3 regions of the Shewanella frigidimarina NCIMB 400 genome follow, and region 2 is predicted to be linked to each of the others. Evidence: predicted binding sites of a transcription regulator. Region 2 holds the regulator's gene; each other region holds the start of a gene.

Region 1 (7,381 bases), 2.2 Mb from region 2:
ATGTCTTCGCTGCGGATCATTCCGGTGACACGAATAAACTCATCACCGTTGTTAATTGAAATCCATTTTTCACCGCGGATCACCAAGTTGCCGTTACTTAGCACTTGGATGATATTGGCCGAAATACTGCCATCTAAACTGTTAGATTGATCGGCGTCAGATTCGCGCTTGGTATTCATGCTGTCGGAGTAACCTAAATCAATTGGGACACCACTGATGGAAATATTTTTACCGCCGGCATAAACTGGCTCTACGCTTAAATCTGAGCCTTTTTTGATTTCGTTATTGGCGCTTTTTGACGCTTGAGTGGACTCTTTTAACGTCACGGTAATAATGTCACCGACGCGGTGCGCACGAATATCGGAATACAAGCTTGATGCTTGGCTATCAAGATAAATAGACCCCGTCGCCGCCACCTGCGTAGGTACTGTATCTGGGTATACCGGCGCATAAAATGGATCATCAGCAATCGGTTTTTTAGCGGTTGAGCTACAACCAACCAATAACACCACTGAGGCTAACGCAATGTATTTAATCATGTTAGCTCCTTAGAGATTCTGATTAATATAAGACAGCATCTGGTCAACTGCCGAGATAACCTTTGAGTTCATCTCGTAAATACGTTGACCTTGAATAAGGTTGACCAACTCTTCTGTTACATTCACGTTAGAGGTTTCTAGTGCTCCTTGGCGAATAGAACCTAAGCCGTCTAACGATGCTGTACCTTGAATAGGTGTGCCGCTTGCACCCGTTTCGGTATACAAGTTTTGTCCTAACGGGTCTAAACCTGCCGGATTAATAAAATCGGTCATGGTTAACTGGCCAATAACCTGACTTGCTGCGGTACCAGGGGTTTGCACTGATACTTCGCCCGATGCAGACACCGTAATACTGGTTGAATCATCCGGGATGGTAATTGGCGGTTGCACCACATAGCCTGAACCTGGAGTTACAATCTGACCGGTATCGTCTAAGCTAAACTGGCCATTACGCGTGTAAGCTGCTGTACCATCCGGCATTTGAACTTCAAAAAAGCCCGAACCTTCAATCATTAAATCTAATGAGTTATCGGTAGTAAGCATGTTGCCTTGGGTAAACATTTTTTGGGTAGCAACAACTTTAGTACCTGCACCAATGTTTAAACCATTGGGTAATTTGCTATTATCTGAGCTTATGCCACCGGCTTGATTAACCGTTTGATACAGTAAGTCTTCAAATACCGCGCGACTTTTCTTAAATCCGACAGTGCTGGCGTTGGCCACGTTATTCGAAATAACGGCAATGTTAGTTTGCTGGGCATCGACACCGGTTTTACTTATCCATAACGCTGGATGCATAATAATTACTCCTAACTAATTCTCATCAAGGAAGTGGACGCCCGATCAATTTCTTCAGCGTTCTTCATCATTTTGACTTGCATTTCGTATTGACGTTGAATATCAATCATGGCGACCATTTCATGCACTGAGTTCACATTACTTCCTTCAACCGCGCCGCTTTCAACTTGAACCCCTGGGTCGTTTGGAGCATTACCACCTGCAATAAGGCGAAACAAACCATCTTCACCGCGCATTAGGTTTTCGTTGCCCGGATTAACTAATTTAATCCTCGCGACCTCTTCTATCACTTCAGCGGTTGCGCCTTGCGGACGTACTGAAATAATACCGTTGGCGGAAATTTCAATTTTCTCAACTGGAATAGGTAACACAATAGGACCCGAAGCCCCCATTACCGGACGGTTACTGCTATTTAACAACATACCTGTGCTGTCAATTTTCAAACTGCCCGCACGGGTGTATCCTTCAGAACCATCTGCCGCTTGCACTGCAAGCCAGCCATCACCCTTAACCGCAATATCAAGATCGCGACCAGTGGTTTTAATTGGACCACCGTTAAAGTTACTGCCTGGGCTTTCCATCATCGAAAATACCCGTGTAGGCAAGCCTTCACCAAAAGCCTGCATTGAACGGGCTTGGACCATGTCTGCTTTAAATCCATCTGTATTGGCGTTAGCAAGATTGTTCGCACTCACTGCTAGGGCATTCATCCCTTGCTTTGCGCCACTCATGGCAATATAAAGAAATTTGTCCATTTTTTGCTCCGTCAAACTTTCTGCAAAAACACTATATACACAGAATAAGCAAGCATCATGCCAATGAGTTTTAAGTTATGTTGTAAGGAGGTAACTACATGAATCGGTTAATCAATAAAATTAACGAATAACGCCTAAGTGTCAAAAAAGCATCTATCAACACTAGTGAGGTAATAACAAAGAGTAGCGAGGAGTAACAATAACAAGGGGAAAGGCAAGGTGTTGCCGTAAACGGCAACACCTATTATCACGTAAACATAAATTAATAAGGTAAAGGTAAACGTAAACTTAGCGGATCTGTAATATCGTTTGATTCAAAGTATTGTTGACTTCAAGTGTACGCGAGTTAGCCTGGAAGTTACGCTGAGCAGAGATTAAATCTACCAGCTCTGTGGTTAAATCAACGTTTGATTGTTCAAGCGCTGATGAACGAATACTACCAAATGTACCGCTATTGGCTTCTCCGGCTAATGCGGCTCCTGAATCTAAACTGGCTTTCCAAGAGGTATTACCCACTTGAGTGAGCCCTTGCTCGTTAGCAAAACGAACTAAAGCAACACGCGATAATGGAACCGTTGAGCCATTACTATAACTGGCGGTAATTAAACCATCTGAACCAATACCTACATTGGTTAATCGACCCACTGTAATACCATCTTGAGTTAATTCGGTCACTTCAAACGGAGATGAATACTGGGTTGGACTATTAAATTTTATCGTAAGAGTCTGAGTGCCATCCGCCCCAGGACCTAAAGCACCCGCACCTCCGGTACCTAGTGCTTCAGTGGTAATAATGGCAGGATCACTGCCTGTATAAGCACCTACAGAGTTAAATTTAAGCACCGCACCTGACCATGTACCAGCAGCCCCGCCAGGGTTAGCAGCTGACACGGTTCCTGTTCCATCAGCTATGCTATCACCATCAGTATCAGTGGAATAAGTACCGGGTCCACTTGCAACGTCAACAGGGTCACCATCAACCGCATAAAATGCCACCCAATTACTTTCTCCAGTATATGAACCGTTCGTTGGCTTAACAAAGTAGGTAGTCATAATATGCGACTCACCTAACGAATCATAAATCGTCACCGAGGTGGAATTATTGAATGTATCAGAATCAGCAGGATTAAAATTAGCTGGATCTAAGGCTGTTTCACTCACATTAAGATTCATCTGCAAACCAACATTTCCGGTTTGCACAGGGCTACCTGCTGTGTCAGGTATCTTAATTGGTTGAGTTGTAGTTAAACTCACTGAAGTTGAGTTACCATCTTCATCCACTGGAAAACCTTGTAAAAAATTACCTGCTGAGTCGACCATATAATTACTTGAGTCAACTTTAAACGCCCCCGCACGGGTGTATGACTGATCTTGCGAACCTAATTCTGAAGAGGTAACAAAGAAGCCACCGCCACTGATCGCCATATCCAACGAGTTACTGGTAAATTGCAAGCTACCTTGATGAAACTGCTGCGCAACTTGTGTGGTAGTTGCACCGCCACCCACTGCAGTTTTACTGTTAGAAAAAATTGAATTGGCGTAAACGTCAGCAAATTCAGCTCGAGATTCTTTAAAACCAATAGTATTGACGTTGGCGATGTTATTCGCGGTCGTATTTAAATCTTTTTGCGCGGCAGCGATACCACTCAATGCGATGTTAAATGACATATTACACCTCTCACATTTAATTCATTTATGATGACAGCTAACGGTTCGTTATTAGCCGTACTATGTTTCAGATACTGCGAGTACGTCAGATAACTTAATTCCACCTACTCCACGCAAATTCAAAATTGCTCCTGTTGCTACAGTGCCTAATGACACACTAGTAACATGAGCGTAAGTCGACACGGCTAAATCTTCCGACGTTCCATCGACTTTACCACTGGCCTTAATGGCATAATTACCCGCTTTAGCTGGGTTACCACTTTTATCTAAACCATCCCAAGTCACGTCAACATTGCCGCCTTTACTGCCGTCAACATTAAAGCTCTTAATAAGCTGACCCGACTCGTCTTCAATCCTTACCGTAATCGTTTCAATCGCTGACGGTGTACTGATCACCCCTTTTATCTCAGAGCTTTCAGTAGAGATAGCGCCGGTATCAGAAGGAATGAGCACTTTACGTCCAACCAAGCCTGAAGCTTGTAACGCCTGGCTAGAACTCATCACAGTATTAAGGTTAAGAATTTCATCATTAAGATTTGAAATACCATCTACTGTAGAAAACGATGCCATTTGGGCAATCATTTGATCGTTATCAACCGGTTTAAAAGGATCTTGCATCGACAACTGCTGACTAAGTAAAGCAAAAAAATCCTCTTGCTTTAACATCTGATCTTTTGATTCAGGGATAGCGCTTTCTTCAGGCAAACGAATTCCGTCTAGGAAAGGATTACCCGTAGTCGTGCTAGTCGTATTTGTCTGTACAGAACTTTTCGTTGTAGCGCTAGTATTAGATGCACTACTGGATTGTTGCGGTAAAGACTGACTGTAAGAATTAACGAGGCTCATTGTTACCTCCTTGAATAATCATACTATTTACCCATCCTTAATGTCTGTTGCAACATAGACTTTGTTGCATCAGCCACCTGAACGTTCATTTGATAAGAACGCGATGCAGAAATCATATCCGCCATTTCTTCCATCACATTGACATTAGGTTTATAGATAAAACCATCACCATCCGCCATGGGATGGTCTGGCGAATATTCTTTTAATAATGGTTTATCACTTTCGACAATGCCTTTAACGGTCACGCCAGGTGAGCTATTTTGTTGGCTATTGGCTTTTAGCATTTCGGCTTCAAAAACAGGATGACGCGCGCGATAGGTTTTATCGACACTGCTAGACACAGAATCAGCATTGGCAATATTACTGGCGGTGGTATTCAAACGCACTGACTGCGCAGACATACCTGAACCAGAAACATTAAAAATATTAAATAAACTCATAATTAATCACCTCGCAATGCTTTACGCATGCCATTAAATTTTCCCTCAAGAAAGCCTAATGACATTTGATATTCGAGCGCATTTTGCATAAATGCAGCTTGCTCTTTTTGCGTATCGACAGTATTACCATCGCCAGTATCAGCTTGATTTGGCATACGATATTGAACATGCTGTTGACTTAACGCCGTTAAATCAAAATGTTTCTCTGTAGTTTGGCTCATACTCAAGCCTTTCTGATGCGAGCTTGCAGCTTGCATAGCAGAAGCAAAATTGACATCTTGAGCTTTATAATGAGGAGTATTGGCATTGGCGATATTACTTGAAATCACTTCTGCTCTTTGCGCTCGAACGCCCAAAGAATATTGGTGAACACCTAATGCATTATCGAAATTAATCGCCATAAAATTGCCTCCATCAGCTAACTGATAGAAATAAAGCAAAGGTTATGCCAACAATTTAATTTATGGGTGAATAAAAGACAAAAACAAACATGCCGACGAATGCCGGCATGATAAATAGGTTAAACTATTATATTATCTAGGTTTTCTTTTGATAATAGATCCCAGGATTACAGCGAACCATATTAAATTCATCGGTTAACCCTGCTAGAGATTCTGACGCACCCAAAAATAAAATACCCTTAGGATTAAGTGCGGCAGCAAATTGCCGCAAAATTTTAGCCTTTGCCTCAGGAGCAAAGTAAATCAACACATTGCGGCAAAAAATAATATCGTATTTACCTAATAAGCTATAACTTTCAAGTAGATTATGGGCTCTAAAGTTAACTAAACGCTTCACATTATCTTTAACTTTCATGTTGCCTGAAGGCAAAGCATCAAAAAACTGACGTTTACGTTCTTCAGACAAACCACGAGCAAGTGCTAAACCATCATATTCAGCATTCTTACAACGATCTAACATAGAAGGTGATAAGTCTGTTGCCTGAATCGTCGCGCCTCCTGGTAAAGTACCAGGTTTACGCTGTTGATATTCCAACACCGTCATGGCCAACGAATAAGGTTCTTGCCCTGAAGAGCATGCCGCCGACCAAATTTTTAATGGTCTGCCAAGCTTGCTGTATTCAGGCAGTAGAGTATTGTGCAGTAATTCAAATGGATAACGGTCTCGAAACCATAACGTTTCATTGGTGGTCATCGCATCTATCACTTCAGCGCGCAGTTGCCGCTCTATCGGTTTCATCGATTTTTTAACCACCTCAGACAAAGAAGGCAAATTATGCTTTCCCATCAAAGGAGCTAAACGACTGCGTACTAAATATTGTTTGTTCTCACCTAACACAATACCGCTATGCTGTTCTAAAAACAGTCTAAATTGATTGTACTCTGCTTCAGCAAGTGATTTATCTGTCACATTATCTTCCTAATATGTAAGCCTATGAGCTCAACCTCCAATATTTTGCAATCTTTTGCAATAATAAAAGGTTTATAAACTTAAATGTTTGTTAACCGCGGCGGCTAACTCATCGGGGTTAAACTTAGCAATAAAGTCGTTAGCCCCTACTTTTTGTACCATCGCCTGGTTAAATACACCACTTAATGATGTGTGCAATACAACTTTGATATTCTTTAATTTTGGATCATTACGAATTTCAGCCGTTAAGGTGTAGCCATCCATTTCAGGCATTTCAATATCAGAAATGATTAACGGGATCTCAACTGACACATCATCCATTTCTGCGGCAATACTTTTCAGTTTTTCTAACGCCTCTCTACCATCTTTAGCGGTATCGATTTGCAGATTTAATGACTCTAACGAACGAATAATTTGTTTACGTGCCACTGCTGAATCATCAATAACCATAATATGATAATGCTGTTCTCTATCAATAGTTAATGCTTCATTGAGCTCTTTACTGATAGAAGTCTTAACCGGTGAAATTTCATCAAGAATTTTTTCAACGTCTAGAATCTCAACCAACTCACCTTCAATCTCTGTCACCGCGGTTAAATAAGAAGAACGGCCAGAACCTTGCGGTGGAGGCATAATCGCTTCCCAGTTCATGTTGATAATACGTTCAACAGAACTCACTAAAAAACCTTGAATACTACGGTTATATTCGGAAATGATAATAAAGCAATTTTCTGTTGATGTCAGTGGACGTCCACCCGTTGCTGCACTTAAATCGATAACGGAAATAGTTGCACCACGAATATGAGCAACACCTTTAACAAAACGGTTTAATTTAGGCAACGTAGTCAGTGGTGGACATTGCAAAACCTCTTTCACTTTAAACACGTTAATGCCAAACCGTTGACGGCCGCTAAGCCTAAACAATAGCAGCTCTAGTCTGTTTTGCCCGACAAGTTGGGTACGT
Region 2 (7,381 bases):
GTTAAGGTGATGTTAGCATCAAAATCCGCAGCTAATACTGCGAGTTTTGTTGCTGCACGGGCATGTAATCCCAATTTATTTGAAATGGTCACTTGGCGTTCAAGTTTGATCATTGACGCGATCCTATGCTCACTTAGTTATTAGTATCACTGATATTTAACTCTCTGTGGCGAGCATTAACCGTGTGTTTACTACCTTGTCTAAACCGTTTAGCTAATTGATCTGCAATATATACCGAACGGTGCTGACCACCAGTACAACCAATCGCGATGGTAAGGTAACTGCGATTATTACGTTCTAGATGTGGCATCCAAGTTTCAAATAGATTTTCAATTTGCCAAATAAACTTATTCACTAATGGCTGACGCCCTAAAAACTCTTGTACGGGTTCGTCTAAACCCGTAAATGGACGCAGCTCAATTTCCCAGTGCGGGTTAGGTAAAAAGCGTACATCAAACATAAAGTCAGCTTCTGTCGGCATTCCGTGTTTAAAACCAAAAGATTCAAAGTTAATCACTAACTCTTTATCAACACTGCCTAATAATATTTGCCTAACTTGGTCGCTTAATTCGTAGATATTTAGTGCAGAAGTGTCGATGTAGTGATCAACAATTTTTGCGATCGGTTCGAGTAAACGGCCTTCTAATTTGATCGCTTCTTGTAGTGAAATATGATTTTTAGATAATGGGTGTAATCGACGTGTTTCGCTGTAACGTTTAAGCAATACTTTGTCATTGGAATTTAAAAAGAAGCTGATAATTTCAGTGTCATTCTCAAGTAGTGCCAATTGGTCTTGAAGCACTTTACCTTGTTCTGCAATGTTACGAACATCAACACTAATCGCAACCAAATCATTGCTACCCTTAAGCTGGGCTAATAATGTGCCAATAAGTGGTAAAGGCAAATTATCAACACAATAATATCCTAGGTCTTCTAATACTCTCAGGGCAACGGATTTTCCTGAGCCCGAACGTCCCGATACTATGACAAGTTTCATGCAGTAATAACCTGATAAAGTTCTGTTGCGTCGTGAGTTTTGCGAAGCTGTTTCAATATTTGCTTATCGCTTAACTTTTGGGCCATGCTTGATAACGTGCCTAAATGTTGTTGGCACTGGTCGGCAGGTACTAACAAAGCAAATAAAAGATCCACGGGCTGTTTATCGATTGCATCAAAGGCAATGGCTTCTTCACATTTAATAAATATCGCGATAGGGTGATCGATGGTCGTTAATCGACCATGAGGTATCGCAATGCCATTTCCTATACCTGTGCTACCCATTTTCTCTCTCGCTAACAGGCTTTCAAAAACCTCTTGCGAAGACAGGGTTGGGTACTGGGCAGCGACTAAATTGCTGATGAGTTCCAGTACTTTTTTCTTACTGCCCGGTGTGGCACAGGTAGTGCATTCCGGCTGCAGAATGGTACAAAGTTCCATCGTTAGTGTTTTGTATTCTTCTCTTTGTGTTTAATTACCTGACGGTCGAGTTTATCGATCAGGGCGTCTATTGCAGCATACATATCAGTATTTTCTGACATTGCGAAAATCTCTGCGCCATTAACGTTGATTTTAGCTTCTGCTTTTTGTTGTAATTTTTCTACATTGAGCACAACGTGTACATTATGGATCTGATCGAAGTGCCGTTCAAGCTTTGAAAATTTACCTTGGACGTATTCACGTAAAGATTCTGTGATTTCGACATGATGTCCAGTCAGACTTATTTGCATAAAAAATCCTCCATTGCCTAGTAGGTTATAAACTCTTACGTTGGTTTGAGGGCGGGATCATCATTGCTTCACGGTATTTTGCAATCGTACGACGCGCAACGTTTATGCCCTGTTCTGCCAGAAGCTGAGCCATTTTACTGTCGCTCAGTGGTTTTTTCTGGTTTTCTGCGGCAACCAGCTTTTTGATAAAAGCACGAATGGCTGTAGATGAGCATTCCCCGCCATCGTCAGTACTGACATGGCTAGAGAAGAAGTATTTTAGTTCAAACAACCCTCGTGGGGTGTGCATATATTTTTGTGTGGTGACTCGTGAAATGGTCGATTCGTGCATCTCTACTGCTTCCGCAATATCATTGAGCACCATAGGCTTCATGGCTTCTTCGCCATATTCAAAAAAGCCTTGCTGAAATTGTACAATGCAATTTGCCACTTTAAGTAAAGTATCGTTGCGACTTTCAATACTTTTAATAAACCATTTAGCCTCTTGCAGATGGCCTCGAATAAATTGACTATCCGACGGGTTTTTACTGCCTCTAGCCATGGCCGCGTATTGCTGATTAACACCAATTTTAGGCATGTTGTCTGGGTTTAACTCTACAACCCAGCGACCATTTTTCTTTAATACAGTGACATCGGGAATAACGTATTCATCATCCATTGGGGTAATTAATAAACCAGGACGAGGATTGAGTGTCTGAATTAGAGTGATTGCGTCACGTAATTCATTTTCTTTTAGTTTTGTTTTACGCATCAATAATCTGAAATCACGGCCAGCAATTAAATCTAAATAGCCTTTAATTAACAAACGAGCATTATCGATATGTGGTGTGTCGTTAGAGAATTGTGCTAATTGAATAAATAGACATTCACTTAAATCACGTGCAGCAACACCAACAGGGTCAAAGTGTTGAACGCGTTTTAATACCGCTTCAACTTCATCAAGTTCCACATTTTCATCACCCATGGCTTCAAGAATATCTTCGGTACTTTGGGTTAAATAACCGCGTTCATCTATGGCATCAATAATGGCGGTGGCAATGGCGAGATCAGTGTCTGAAAATGGGGTAAGATTTTTTTGCCATTCTAAATGTTCGTACAAACCTTCGGTCGTTTCACCTTGAAAGGGCATGTCGTCATCGCGCATGCTCGCACTGCCTGAACCTGACATTGGTGAGGCTGTGTACACTTCGTCCCATGTGGTATCCATGGCTAAATCATCCATGGTTTCTTTGGTCATGGATTCTGCAATGTCGACAGTGGAAGTATCTTTTTCGACATTAACAATGCTGTTGTCACTAAAGTCGGTATCCGCTTGGTCGCGATTTTCCTTTAAGGAGTCTTTTGCTTCAGAAAACTCATCTTCTATTTCAAGCAATGGATTTGAATCTAATGCTTGTTGGATTTCCTGCTGTAGCTCCAATGACGATAATTGCAGTAAGCGAATGGCTTGCTGCAATTGTGGGGTCATGGTTAAGTGTTGACCCATTTTAAGTTGGAGTGACGCTTTCATTTACCGCTTATCCCTAGATGATTTTCAATAAAAATGACAATCTCGAAACTGTAATGGATTGCCATATACATCAATGACATTTAACGTTGTTTAGGTATCGTTCAATGAAATGAGTTAGCTAGACTAAAGGCCAGTAAAGTAACTATAGCTTGAATTGTTCACCTAAGTACACAGCACGAACTTGTTGATTACTTAATATCTCATCAGGTGTGCCTTCGGCGATTAAATTACCCTGGCTAACGATATAGGCCCGCTCACAAACGTCTAGCGTTTCACGTACGTTATGGTCGGTAATTAATACCCCTAAACCCCGATTTTTAAGTTGTTGGATGATTTTTTTAATGTCGATGACCGAAATAGGATCAACACCAGCAAAAGGCTCATCAAGCAAAATAAATTTTGGATTAGCAGCTAAAGCGCGCGCAATTTCAACTCGACGACGTTCGCCACCCGATAACGACATGCCTTGGCTGTCGCGTATGTGAGTAATGTGGAATTCTTCGAGTAGATGCTCAAGTTGCTCAATACGTTGGTCTGTACTGAGCTCTTTGCGAGTTTGCAGTACGGCCATTATGTTGTCGTAAACGGTAAGCTTGCGGAAAATACTGGCTTCTTGTGGTAAGTAACCTATACCTTTGCGGGCGCGCAAATGCATTGGATCGGCAGTAAGGTCGTCATCGTCAATTAATATCCGACCTTTATCGCTTTTTACTAAGCCGACAACCATATAAAAGGTGGTTGTTTTACCTGCACCATTAGGGCCTAAAAGACCGACAATTTGGCCGGTTTTAACCGTTAAGCTCACATCTTTAACAACCTGACGAGCTTTATAGCTTTTTGCTAGATTTTCAGCGGTTAAGGTAATTTGGGTCATGGTTTGATCTGCTTGTTAACAGGGATTTTAGGGAGCTTTTGCTTTGGCGCCGACTCGTCTTGGAAATTCTCTGGTTGAATGATGGTGATTACCCGATCTTGTCCTGTACCAGTACTTTCGGCAATCAGCTCTTGAGCACTGATGTTGTACTTGATTTTATTACCGGTAACCTGGCTACCAGATTGATCCAATTTGGCGTTGCCAGTCAATGTGAGTGTAGTGGTGGCAAGGTCATAGCTAATTTCGTTAGCACTTGCAGTACCAATTTTACCGTCATCTAATTCTTGTGAAAATGTAGCAGGGGTGCCAGTAGCAATTAATCTCTTGCTGGTGCTGTTTTCAGGGGTAAACGCCCGTAACTGATCTGCATTGATATTAATCGTGCCTTGGACAATTGTCACCGGACCATTAAAAACAATTTGATTGTTCTTAATGTCGGCAGACTGACTGGCGGAAGCGATTTTCAATTCTTGTTTCAGATCACCTTGTTTCGCTGTGGCTGGCAAACTCAATATGCAAAGTATGCTACTTAGTAACACAACATTGGCGCGAGTGTGGAGACGATTAATGTGGCTCATATGTTCCTTCTACCTGGCTAAGTAGCGATAATTTTTGCGAATTCAAGTCGGCATGCAAGCCTAAACCTTGAATAATAAACCCTTTACCTTTGATGTACACCATCTCTTGTGAGGTGCCTATCATAGTGGTTAAATCCACCGTAATGGCTTGGGTACTCAGTGACTGTAGAGGTTCTTCTATATCAATGGCATCAATAATAACATTATTTTCTAATGTGACTTTGCTGGTATTTTTATTCAATTGCCCACGGTCTGCACTTAATTGCCATTGTGCTTTACCATTTTCAGGGAAAATGAGGTAGATAGGTTTGGTAAAGTGAGTGATGTCGCTTGAAGCGTAATGCTCCATGTGCTCCGCGCTGACTCGACTTTCGACAAAACCTAGTTGATTGAATTCTGTCGTGCGTAGGTTATCTGCAACAAAATCGGGGCGCTCAATACCGCGTATTTGCACCGCATCCATTTCACTGCGTTTTATTTGTGCTTGCCAGTACAATATAAAAGCAAGCCCAAAAAAAGCAATAATACCTAGCGAAACTCTACTCATATACTCATACCATGAGCACTGGCAAACTTATCTTGGCTTAAGAGTAATAAATCGGTGAGTTCACGCAGTGCGCCATGGCCACCGTTAAGAGTGGTTGTCATATGGCACTGTTGTTTGACAAACGGATGACCATCACCGACACAAACAGCTAGCCCTACGGCTTTCATTACGGGTAGGTCTACCATGTCATCGCCAATGTAAGCCACTTCATCTGGAGTCACATTATAAAGAGACAATAATTGCTCAAAAGGCTCAAATTTATTATCAATACCTTGATAAATATGTGTGACACCTAATGCTGTCATGCGGTTCTCAACAATCTTAGATTTACGTCCTGTTATCACGGCAACATGAACACCACTGGTAAGCAAAGAACGAACACCATAACCGTCACGAGTGTGGAACGCTTTGAGTTCTTCACCTGCATTACTGAGGTAAATACGTCCATCTGAAAATACCCCATCGACATCACAGATTAACAGTTTGATTTTTTGAGCTCGCTGCCATATGTCATTACTGACAGGGCCGTAAAATCCTTGGTGAAACGAAGTTGATTCTGACATGATTAAATGACTCCAGCTTTAACCATATCGAGCATGTTTAATGCTCCGATCGGTTGATGTTTTTCATTAACGACTATCAGTCCGTTGATGCTCTTTTCATCCATGATTTGCAGTGCTTGTGCTGCTAAAATACCAGCAGGGCTGGTAACACAGTTTTTAGTCATTACGTGAGCAATAGAAGTGGTTCGAAGGTTCACGTCTGCATCAATAACCCGGCGTAAATCGCCATCGGTAAAAATGCCTACGAGTTTACTGGCATGGTCGACTACAGCCGTCATGCCAAGGCCTTTTTTAGATATTTCATAAAGTGCGTCAGTAATACAAATATCATCATTGACGATCGGTAAATCATCGCCTTGATGCATGACATCATCGACTTTTAGTAATAATTTTCTTCCAAGAGAGCCACCTGGGTGTGATAAGGCAAAGTCATCACGAGTAAAACCTTTTGCTTGTAATAAAGCAATGGCTAATGCATCGCCCATAGCCAATGTAGCTGTGGTGCTGGAGGTGGGGGCTAATCCTAATGGACATGCTTCTTCTTGCACTTGAATGCATAAATGGATTTTGGATAAACGTGCCATATTAGAGTCTGGTTTGCCAGTTACAGCAATCACAGGTACACCCATGCGTTGGATAACAGGCATTAACGTTAGTATTTCGCTTGACTCACCAGAGTTGGAAATGGCGAGTACAATGTCATTTTTGGCTAATGCGCCCAAATCGCCATGACTGGCTTCTCCTGGATGAACAAAAAATGCCGGTGTGCCAGTACTGGCAAAGGTCGCGGATATTTTGTTACCAATATGGCCAGATTTGCCCATTCCCATGACAATCACTTTACCTTTGCACTGCATGATCAATTGACATGCTTGGTCAAATTCAACCGAGTCTACATATTGATATAAATTATCTAAGGCAGCTTTTTCTATATCAATGACTTTACGGCCCCATTGACGAAATTGAGTGTGATTTACCATACGACTCTCTCTGTTAGCTTAATACTTTACCTTTATGCTCCAATCTAATGCGACTGAAATACAACAATTTGGTACGCAATAAAGGTGATTAATAATAGTGCGCCATGCCAGCGAGTAAGTTGTTGCTTAGCGCCACTGGATAATACTAAAACGGCTAATGCTGCACTGGTGCCTAATACCATATAGAAATCTCTTCCACTGGCTGAAGCATCTATTTCACCAGGAGAAATCAATCCTGGTAGTGCCAGTACCGCAAGAATGTTAAATAAGTTAGACCCAACAATATTACCAATGACGAGGTCGTGTTCTTTTTTTATGACTCCAGCAATACAAGCCGCTAATTCAGGTAAGCTGGTTCCTACTGCGATAATGGTTAAGCCAATCACAAGATCTGACAACCCATAAAACTTTGCAATACCCACCGCGCCATCAACCATCCAACTTGCTGATAGGGGGAGCAATATAATACCGACAATTAGCCAAATGATAGCATGAAAGGTTGGCACATTTTTAGGGATCTCAGATTCAAGTTCATCATCTAAGCTGTCTGGGGTTTTATCATGAGTAGCTTGCCAAATAAAATATCCCATCAACAGCAAAAG
Region 3 (7,381 bases), 680 kb from region 2:
TAAAACGCCATTGTGGATAGCCATTACAGACATAGACCACTTTAAAAATATTAACGATAACTTTGGCCACAGTACCGGTGATAAAACCCTGCAAGTCATCGCTATGGCATTAAAAAATTCATTACGTGATAGTGAGTTTGTCGCTCGTTATGGCGGTGAGGAATTTGTATTACTATTACCTGATGTTACTGATGAGCATATCTCTCAATTATTGAATCGCGTAAGAGAGAAAATCAAAAATATTCCGTTTAAGTTTAAAAATCAGAGAATTACAGTTACATTATCTATAGGTGCTGCACAAGTCATGGAAAACGAAACGCTTGAAGAAGCTTTCGAAAGAGCCGATGCTGCATTATACCAAGCAAAAAACAACGGCAGAGACCGAGTCGTAATTGATATCTAGCCCATCCCAAGACGATTTTCTTTGGACTCGGCATCAAATACTCGAGTCCAAAGGAGTTGCTTATGATAGTAAAAATTAGTCCACGTGGTAGTCTAGATCAGCTTTCTCAATTAGAAGTCGAGCGCCTAAAACAAGGCGCAAAAAGTGACCTTTACCAATTATATCGAAATTGCTCACTCGCAGTGTTAGCTTCAGGGCTTATCAGCGACAGTTCTGAAGAACTGTTTACTCGCTATGAATCTTTTAGCCTTAATATTTTACAGCGCGAAAGAGGCATACAAATTGAACTCATCAACCCTCCTCTACAAGCCTTCGTCGACGGTGAAATCATTGTCGGTATTCAAGAACATTTGTTTGCAGTTCTCCGCGATATTATATACATCAGCAACAAGTACGAAAATTTAAAGCATATTGACTTAAGCAATGCTAGCCACATTACCAATGTTGTGTTTGATATTTTACGCAATGCTCAAGCTATCTCGCCAATGAAAGATCCTAATGTAGTCGTTTGTTGGGGAGGACACAGCATCAATGCAGTTGAATACCAATATACCCGTGATGTCGGCTACCAACTAGGGCTTCGTAGATTAGATATTTGCACCGGTTGCGGCCCTGGCGCAATGGAAGGCCCAATGAAAGGCGCAGCAATAGCCCACGCAAAACAACGTGTTCATAATGCCCGTTATATAGGTTTAACCGAACCCAGTATTATTGCAGCAGAACCACCCAACCAAATTGTTAATGAATTAGTTATTTTACCCGATATAGAAAAACGCCTAGAAGCCTTTGTCCGTTTAGGCCATGGTATTGTCATTTTCCCTGGCGGAGCCGGAACGGCTGAAGAATTACTCTACTTTTTAGGTATTTTATTAAATAAAGACAATTGCCATGCATCCTTTCCACTAGTGTTAACTGGACCAGCTGAAAGTGCAGAGTATTTTACCGTTATCGATGAGTTTATCGGGGCGACATTAGGCGCAGAAGCACAGAGTAAGTATCAAATCATTATTGATGATCCAGCCAAAGTGGCGCAAATAATGAAGCAAGGAATGGAAGAGGTAAAAATCTACCGTAAAGAAAAATGCGATGCTTACCAGTATCAATGGTCTCTCAAAATTGAACCCGAATTTCAATTACCCTTTGCGCCGACCCATGAAGTTATGGCAAATTTAAATCTCTATTTTCAAGAAAACAAGGCAGAGCTTGCCGCTAACTTACGTAAAGCGTTTTCAGGTATTGTCGCTGGTAATGTAAAAGGCGACACCATCAAGTTGATTCAAGAGTTTGGTCCCTTTAAGATTGAAGGTGATGCTAAGCTTATGCTCATGATGGATAAGCTATTAAACGCTTTTGTTAAACAACAACGAATGAAACTGCCAGGAAGCGCTTACGTGCCCTGCTACGACATAATAAAAACAAATGAATAAACTACTCATAATTGACGGACTCAACCTCGTACGCCGCATTCATGCGGTGTTACCTGATGAAAACGATATTGCCAGCGTTCAAGAGCGCGTTTTAGCTGCATCTAAAAAAATGTTGCTGCAACATCAACCAACCCATTGCATGGTCGTTTGGGATGGCAATGAGCCATCCTGGCGCAAAACACTGTACAGCGATTACAAGAAAGGTCGTAAACCCATGCCAACGGCATTAAGTGATGGCTTGGTAAATATCAAAGCCACACTTGCAGAACACGATATCAACTCCTTTGACGCTCAATCTGAAGCCGATGATGTTATCGCCACCATTGCGATGAAAATGATCAGCAATAAGGGAGAAGTTATTATCGTGTCAACCGACAAAGGCTTTAGCCAGTTACCAACTAAAAACCTCACCTTGTGGGATCATTTTAATCAACAGGTTTTTGATGTTGAACAATATGAAAAGAAACTGGGAATAGAGCAATACCAAATGCTCGACTTTATTGCACTAGCAGGTGACAGCGGCAATAAAATACCCGGAATTATGGGGATAGGCCCAAAATCTGCAGCTGATTTACTCAATAAATTTAGAACGCTGGCTAATTTATATCGCTCTTTAGATAACCTTGGCGCCAAGCAAGCACTTAAATTAGCCGAAGGAAAAGAGATAGCCAGAATTAGTTATAAATTAGCCCAGTTACAATGCGATATTCCACTGAATATTAATTTGAAACAATTTAGGATCAATCCGATAACAAACTAATGTCATAATAAGCTAACTGCCACTCTGGATAAAGGATGGGCTATAGCGTTAAAACGAATGTATTTAGAGTCTGCTATATCACTATTGCCACGGATGTTGCCAAGGGTTTTACATCATAATAGTAGGTTTATGGTAAGCCGATACAATGCAGATAGCGGAACTAAATACTAGATGATAACCGTTTATTATCCAGAGTTGAGCTTACATACAGTCAACGACATTAATACCATAATGGATTATCCAGATTATGAACAATAAAGTGACATATATCATCGGTGGAATTTTCACTGCCTATTTACTGTTTGTTGCCGTGGTGATTTTTGTTTATGAACCACAGCCAGAAGACAGAGCTTGGGATGATCGCCAGGCGTTCAATTTACAAAAAATGAGCGAAGTCAGCTTTGGTCAAAGCCTTGATGAGATCAGAACATTATTAGGCAGTGCAGATTTTGTCGAAGCCAAAACCGGCATAGATGGACAATATCAAGTGATGTATTACCGTACCCACCATATAAAATCAGACGGTGAAACCACTAAAGAAGAGTGCACGCCATTGTTATTCAGAGATAATCTGCTGATTGCATGGGGACAAGACACTGAAGATCAATATTTTGCTGTGCCAATAACCCATCAAGATCCGCAATAACTCGTTCTATATCGGTGGTATCAATAATAAAAAACGCCCTATCTGTATCAGCATAGGGCGTTTTTTTGTTCATTTAGATAAACATTGATAGCGGTTTAATCTACTTTTTTATATTCCTGATAAGCTTCACCTTGGCGAAGCCAATTAGGGGCTTGCTCACCTTTCAAGTAATGATCGAAGTACTGCTTCATCTTAATGGTATAATCAAGTTTATTGGGATACTTTTTCAAATGATGTGGCTCATCTTCATATTGTAAAAACACCACATCCTTCCCTGCTCGACGCATTGCTAGATACAACTCAACTCCCTGCTCCCAAGGCACTGCATCATCTTTATCACCAAACATAATCATCATGGGTGTTTGGATGCGATCAACATAAAAAATAGGCGAGTTTTCAATGTACCTTTGTGGTGCCTTGAACAGACTCTCACCCATTCGACTTTGACCGGTTTCATATTGAAATTGTCTTGCTAACCCTGAACCATGGCGAATACCACTGTAAGCACTGGTCATATTCGACACCGGAGCACCTGTGACTACCGCTTTAAAGATATTGGTTTGGGTTACCGCATAAGCACTCTGATAGCCGCCCCAAGAATGCCCTTGAATACCAACAGCATCAGGATCGGCAACTCCCATCGCTATCAATTTTTGGACGCCAGCGGTCAAGGCTTTAACTGAGGAAATCCCAGGATAACCAATCTCAAAACGAATATCAGGTAAGAAAATCGCATATCCATTATCTGCATACCAAGCAAAGTTAGGTCGATGATTGAGTTTCATATCAGGAAATGCATGCAACCTATCACTCATAAAACGATAGAAATACACTAAGGTTGGATACTGTTTACCGGCTTGGTAATTTGTTGGCTTAATGAGGACTCCATCCATGTTAACCCCGTCACCATCTCGCCAATGTACTAGCTCCGCATTTCCCCATTTAAAGGGTTTACGCTGCTTATCCAGTTGGGTCACCTGTTGGGCGTTCTGTGGTGAGGTATTAGCTGCAATATATAAATCAGGATACAAATCATAGCGCTGTTTCGAAAACACCACTGTCGAGGCTTTATTTGCTCTGGCAAGCAACGTTAATTTACTGTTGCTTTCGGTTAAGCGCTTCACACCCGCTATGCCAATTTGAGCGCTAAAAAATCCGTCTGCTTTTGATAGATGACTATAACCTTGCAATAGTACAGTTTCAGCATCATTCACTACCGCGGGTAACAATTCATCCTTCACTAAGCCAACTAGTCTGAATTGAGTTTTCTGCTTTCGCCCCTCGCCATTGGTTAACATAAACCCTTGGTTAGATGTGGTACTAAACTGCCATACATCATATTTATCATAAACGGTTATCGCACTATCATCGGCTAACCAAGGACCAAATCCGTAACCGGGTGCAGCACTGGGATAGTCATGGTCTTCATCAGCAAAAGGTGTCGTAATACTAGCAGTCAAATTAACTCGACGTTGAGATGCAATATCTAACAGAAATACGTTACCTTGCTGATAATAAGCCAGAAACTTAGCACTCGGTGACAGTGTAGGCATTGCATCACTGGGTTGCTGAGTTAACACAGGAATTTTACTACCGTTGTTTACATCAACCAAATACACATCACGATAAAAGCCTGCCCAGGTGATCATTTTTTGATATGGCACATCAGAACTGGCCAATAGAAAACGTGCTTGTTCACCGTAAGTGACATCTGGCACTATTTTATCGGCTAACTGGACTAACTTATTTGAATCTAAGTGTAAAACAGCTAAATAAGTGCGTTTTAATTCTTGCTCATATTCTTTGACTTCTTGAGGCTTAATTTTGGCATCATCGCCATGCCAAATACGTAACTGCTTTTTTGCCGTGATAATATTTGGATTAAAGACATCATTGGCATTTTGATAATCAGCTAATTCAGCTTGCTGTGCGACTTTGGGGACTCGACCAACATACAAACGTTGGCCGTCTTTTGAAAACTGTAAGCTTGAGTACTGGTTATATGTCCAACCTTCAGACTGAGCAAATTGCCGTTGTTTATTCTGCTCTACATCAATAAGCAACATATCATGCTCACGGCCATAGCGTGTCGAACTCGCGGCACCTTTCGTCACGGCAACATATTGACCATCATCGCTGATCGCTAATGCTTCAATATGTTCATCGCGACTACCATAAAGCTGACGCTGTTTTTGGTCATCCAATGTCACCAATACAACTTGGTGTAGTTGATTTTCACCTTGATTGACGACTGCAACAAAATGCTTCCCAGTTTTATCAAAAGCGAATTGTGTCACATCAGATAGCTGCGAGTGTTGATTGGTAGCCAAATTAATTAACCGAATATCAGCACCTTTATCTGCCTCCTCAATTTCAGCATGAGTCTCATCTTCAGACTTAGCCATTTTTTTAGCGGCAATAGATTCAGAGCTAATAGATTCAGAAACTTTAGACTCTGAAGCAATGGATTCAACAGCCATAGATTCCGATAATTCAGATTTCGTATCGGTAGATTCAGGCTTGCTAACCTTAAATTTCACCACTAAAAAATGACCATTGTCGCTAAACAAGGCGGAATCTACATTCTCAAACGTCTGTTGTTTACCACTTTGAGTATTCAGTAAGACCACTTCATGAGGTAAATCGGCTTTCTTCTCGGTTTCTCGTTCAAATAAGCTCGCTTCAATAGTCGCCAACACAAATTTTCCATCAGCACTGACATTAACATCGGTGCCATTAGCAATTTCATACTGTTTATTGTTCTCACTAAAACGGATTAATGCACGACTATCGCCTCTATCAGGAGTAGCCTGTACTGCAATCACTTTGCCATCATCAGAAATAACAGGCTGTTGTAGGGTTTCAAAATGCATAATGTCATCAAGGGACAGTGCACGTTGCGGGGCCGCATGGGCACTAAATGACAGGCAGACTGCCAATGGAATTAAATTGAATAATTTCACAGTTTTCCTCTAATGGTAACGTTAATTGATTATTGTTATAGATCACCGCAATAGATCATCGTGTTGGATTATCTCAATATTGACCAGTTAACATTAAGCCAACCAGCAAAAGGCACTACATGCGACCAAAGTCGTCTTTATAAAAAATGCTTACAGAATAAGCTAATGCTGCCAATAAAACATTGAACCGCCGATAAATCTTCAGCATTAAGGTACTTTACAAGTAAACGATTTGTAACAAAGGTTCATAGTAAAACAATCAAATTAGAATTGACTTAAAAATAACGGAAATAATGTGATAATACTCACTATTTTCTGTAAATAAACATTAAAAGTCGTTAAAATACGCCGCAGAAAAACGACGCTTTTTATCGTCACCTAGCCGTGTCATATATGCGGTCTATCAATTGCAGTAACCACAACCGTGGAAGGACTATTCATGTCAAAACGTACAATAACCGTGATCCCAGGTGATGGGATTGGCCCAAGCATTATCGATTCAGCATTAAAAATCCTCGATAAAGCAGGATGTAACTTTGAATATGAATTTGCTGATGCAGGGTTAACGGCGTTAGAAAAACACGGTGAATTAGTACCGCAACGTACTTTAGACCTTATCGAGAAAAATCGCATTACGCTTAAAGGACCATTAACCACACCTGTCGGTGAAGGTTTTACCTCTATTAATGTGAGCTTACGTAAAAAGTTCAGCCTTTATGCTAACGTGCGCCCGGTGATTTCATTTAAGGGAACCCAAGCGCGTTACGAGAACATTGATATTATTACCGTCCGTGAAAACACTGAAGGTATGTACTCAGGCTTAGGCCAAAAAATCTCTGACGATGGTCAAACAGCCGAAGCAACCAGTATCATTACTCGTCAAGGTGCAGAGCAAATCACCACGTTCGCATACGAACTTGCACGTAAAGAAAATCGTAAAAAAGTGACTATCGTTCATAAAGCTAACATCATGAAATCAACTTCAGGTTTATTCTTGAAAGTGGCACGTGAAGTGAGCCTGCGTTACCCAGACATCACCACCGAAGAAATGATTGTTGATGCCACTTGTATGAAACTGGTTATGAATCCTGAAAACTTTGATGTTATCGTGACCACTAACCTATTTGGCGACATTTTGTCTGACTTATGTGCCGGTCTTGTAGGCGGTTTAGGCATGGCTCC

The links. Region 2 encodes sigma-54, which starts transcription at its own class of promoters, with help from an activator protein. Its sites were predicted from a motif close to GTTGGCACGNNNNTNGNNT; they were not measured.
Region 1: the regulator sigma-54 is predicted to act here: its motif matches at 2,139-2,157, upstream of flgF (flagellar basal-body rod protein FlgF).
Region 3: the regulator sigma-54 is predicted to act here: its motif matches at 2,686-2,704, upstream of SFRI_RS14370 (DUF3192 domain-containing protein).

What each region holds. Positions count from the first base shown of each region.
Region 1 is NC_008345.1:1,367,163-1,374,543, reverse strand. Features, by position in the region: gene flgH (flagellar basal body L-ring protein FlgH) at 1-539, opposite strand, end outside; gene flgG (flagellar basal-body rod protein FlgG) at 549-1,337, opposite strand; gene flgF (flagellar basal-body rod protein FlgF) at 1,349-2,092, opposite strand; gene flgE (flagellar hook protein FlgE) at 2,381-3,760, opposite strand; gene flgD (flagellar hook assembly protein FlgD) at 3,821-4,606, opposite strand; gene flgC (flagellar basal body rod protein FlgC) at 4,630-5,046, opposite strand; gene flgB (flagellar basal body rod protein FlgB) at 5,049-5,447, opposite strand; gene SFRI_RS05985 (CheR family methyltransferase) at 5,584-6,417, opposite strand; gene SFRI_RS05980 (chemotaxis protein CheV) at 6,490-7,381, opposite strand, start outside.
Region 2 is NC_008345.1:4,018,894-4,026,274, reverse strand. Features, by position in the region: gene SFRI_RS17435 (HPr family phosphocarrier protein) at 1-113, opposite strand, end outside; gene rapZ (RNase adapter RapZ) at 134-997, opposite strand; gene ptsN (PTS IIA-like nitrogen regulatory protein PtsN) at 994-1,437, opposite strand; gene hpf (ribosome hibernation promoting factor) at 1,440-1,727, opposite strand; gene SFRI_RS17415 (RNA polymerase factor sigma-54) at 1,753-3,237, opposite strand; gene lptB (LPS export ABC transporter ATP-binding protein) at 3,380-4,111, opposite strand; gene lptA (lipopolysaccharide transport periplasmic protein LptA) at 4,108-4,689, opposite strand; gene lptC (LPS export ABC transporter periplasmic protein LptC) at 4,676-5,236, opposite strand; gene kdsC (3-deoxy-manno-octulosonate-8-phosphatase KdsC) at 5,233-5,799, opposite strand; gene SFRI_RS17390 (KpsF/GutQ family sugar-phosphate isomerase) at 5,802-6,779, opposite strand; gene SFRI_RS17385 (calcium/sodium antiporter) at 6,824-7,381, opposite strand, start outside.
Region 3 is NC_008345.1:3,338,178-3,345,558, forward strand. Features, by position in the region: gene SFRI_RS14355 (sensor domain-containing diguanylate cyclase) at 1-403, shown strand, start outside; gene ppnN (nucleotide 5'-monophosphate nucleosidase PpnN) at 466-1,830, shown strand; gene xni (flap endonuclease Xni) at 1,823-2,590, shown strand; gene SFRI_RS14370 (DUF3192 domain-containing protein) at 2,838-3,236, shown strand; gene SFRI_RS14375 (S9 family peptidase) at 3,332-6,199, opposite strand; gene SFRI_RS14380 (isocitrate dehydrogenase) at 6,639-7,381, shown strand, end outside.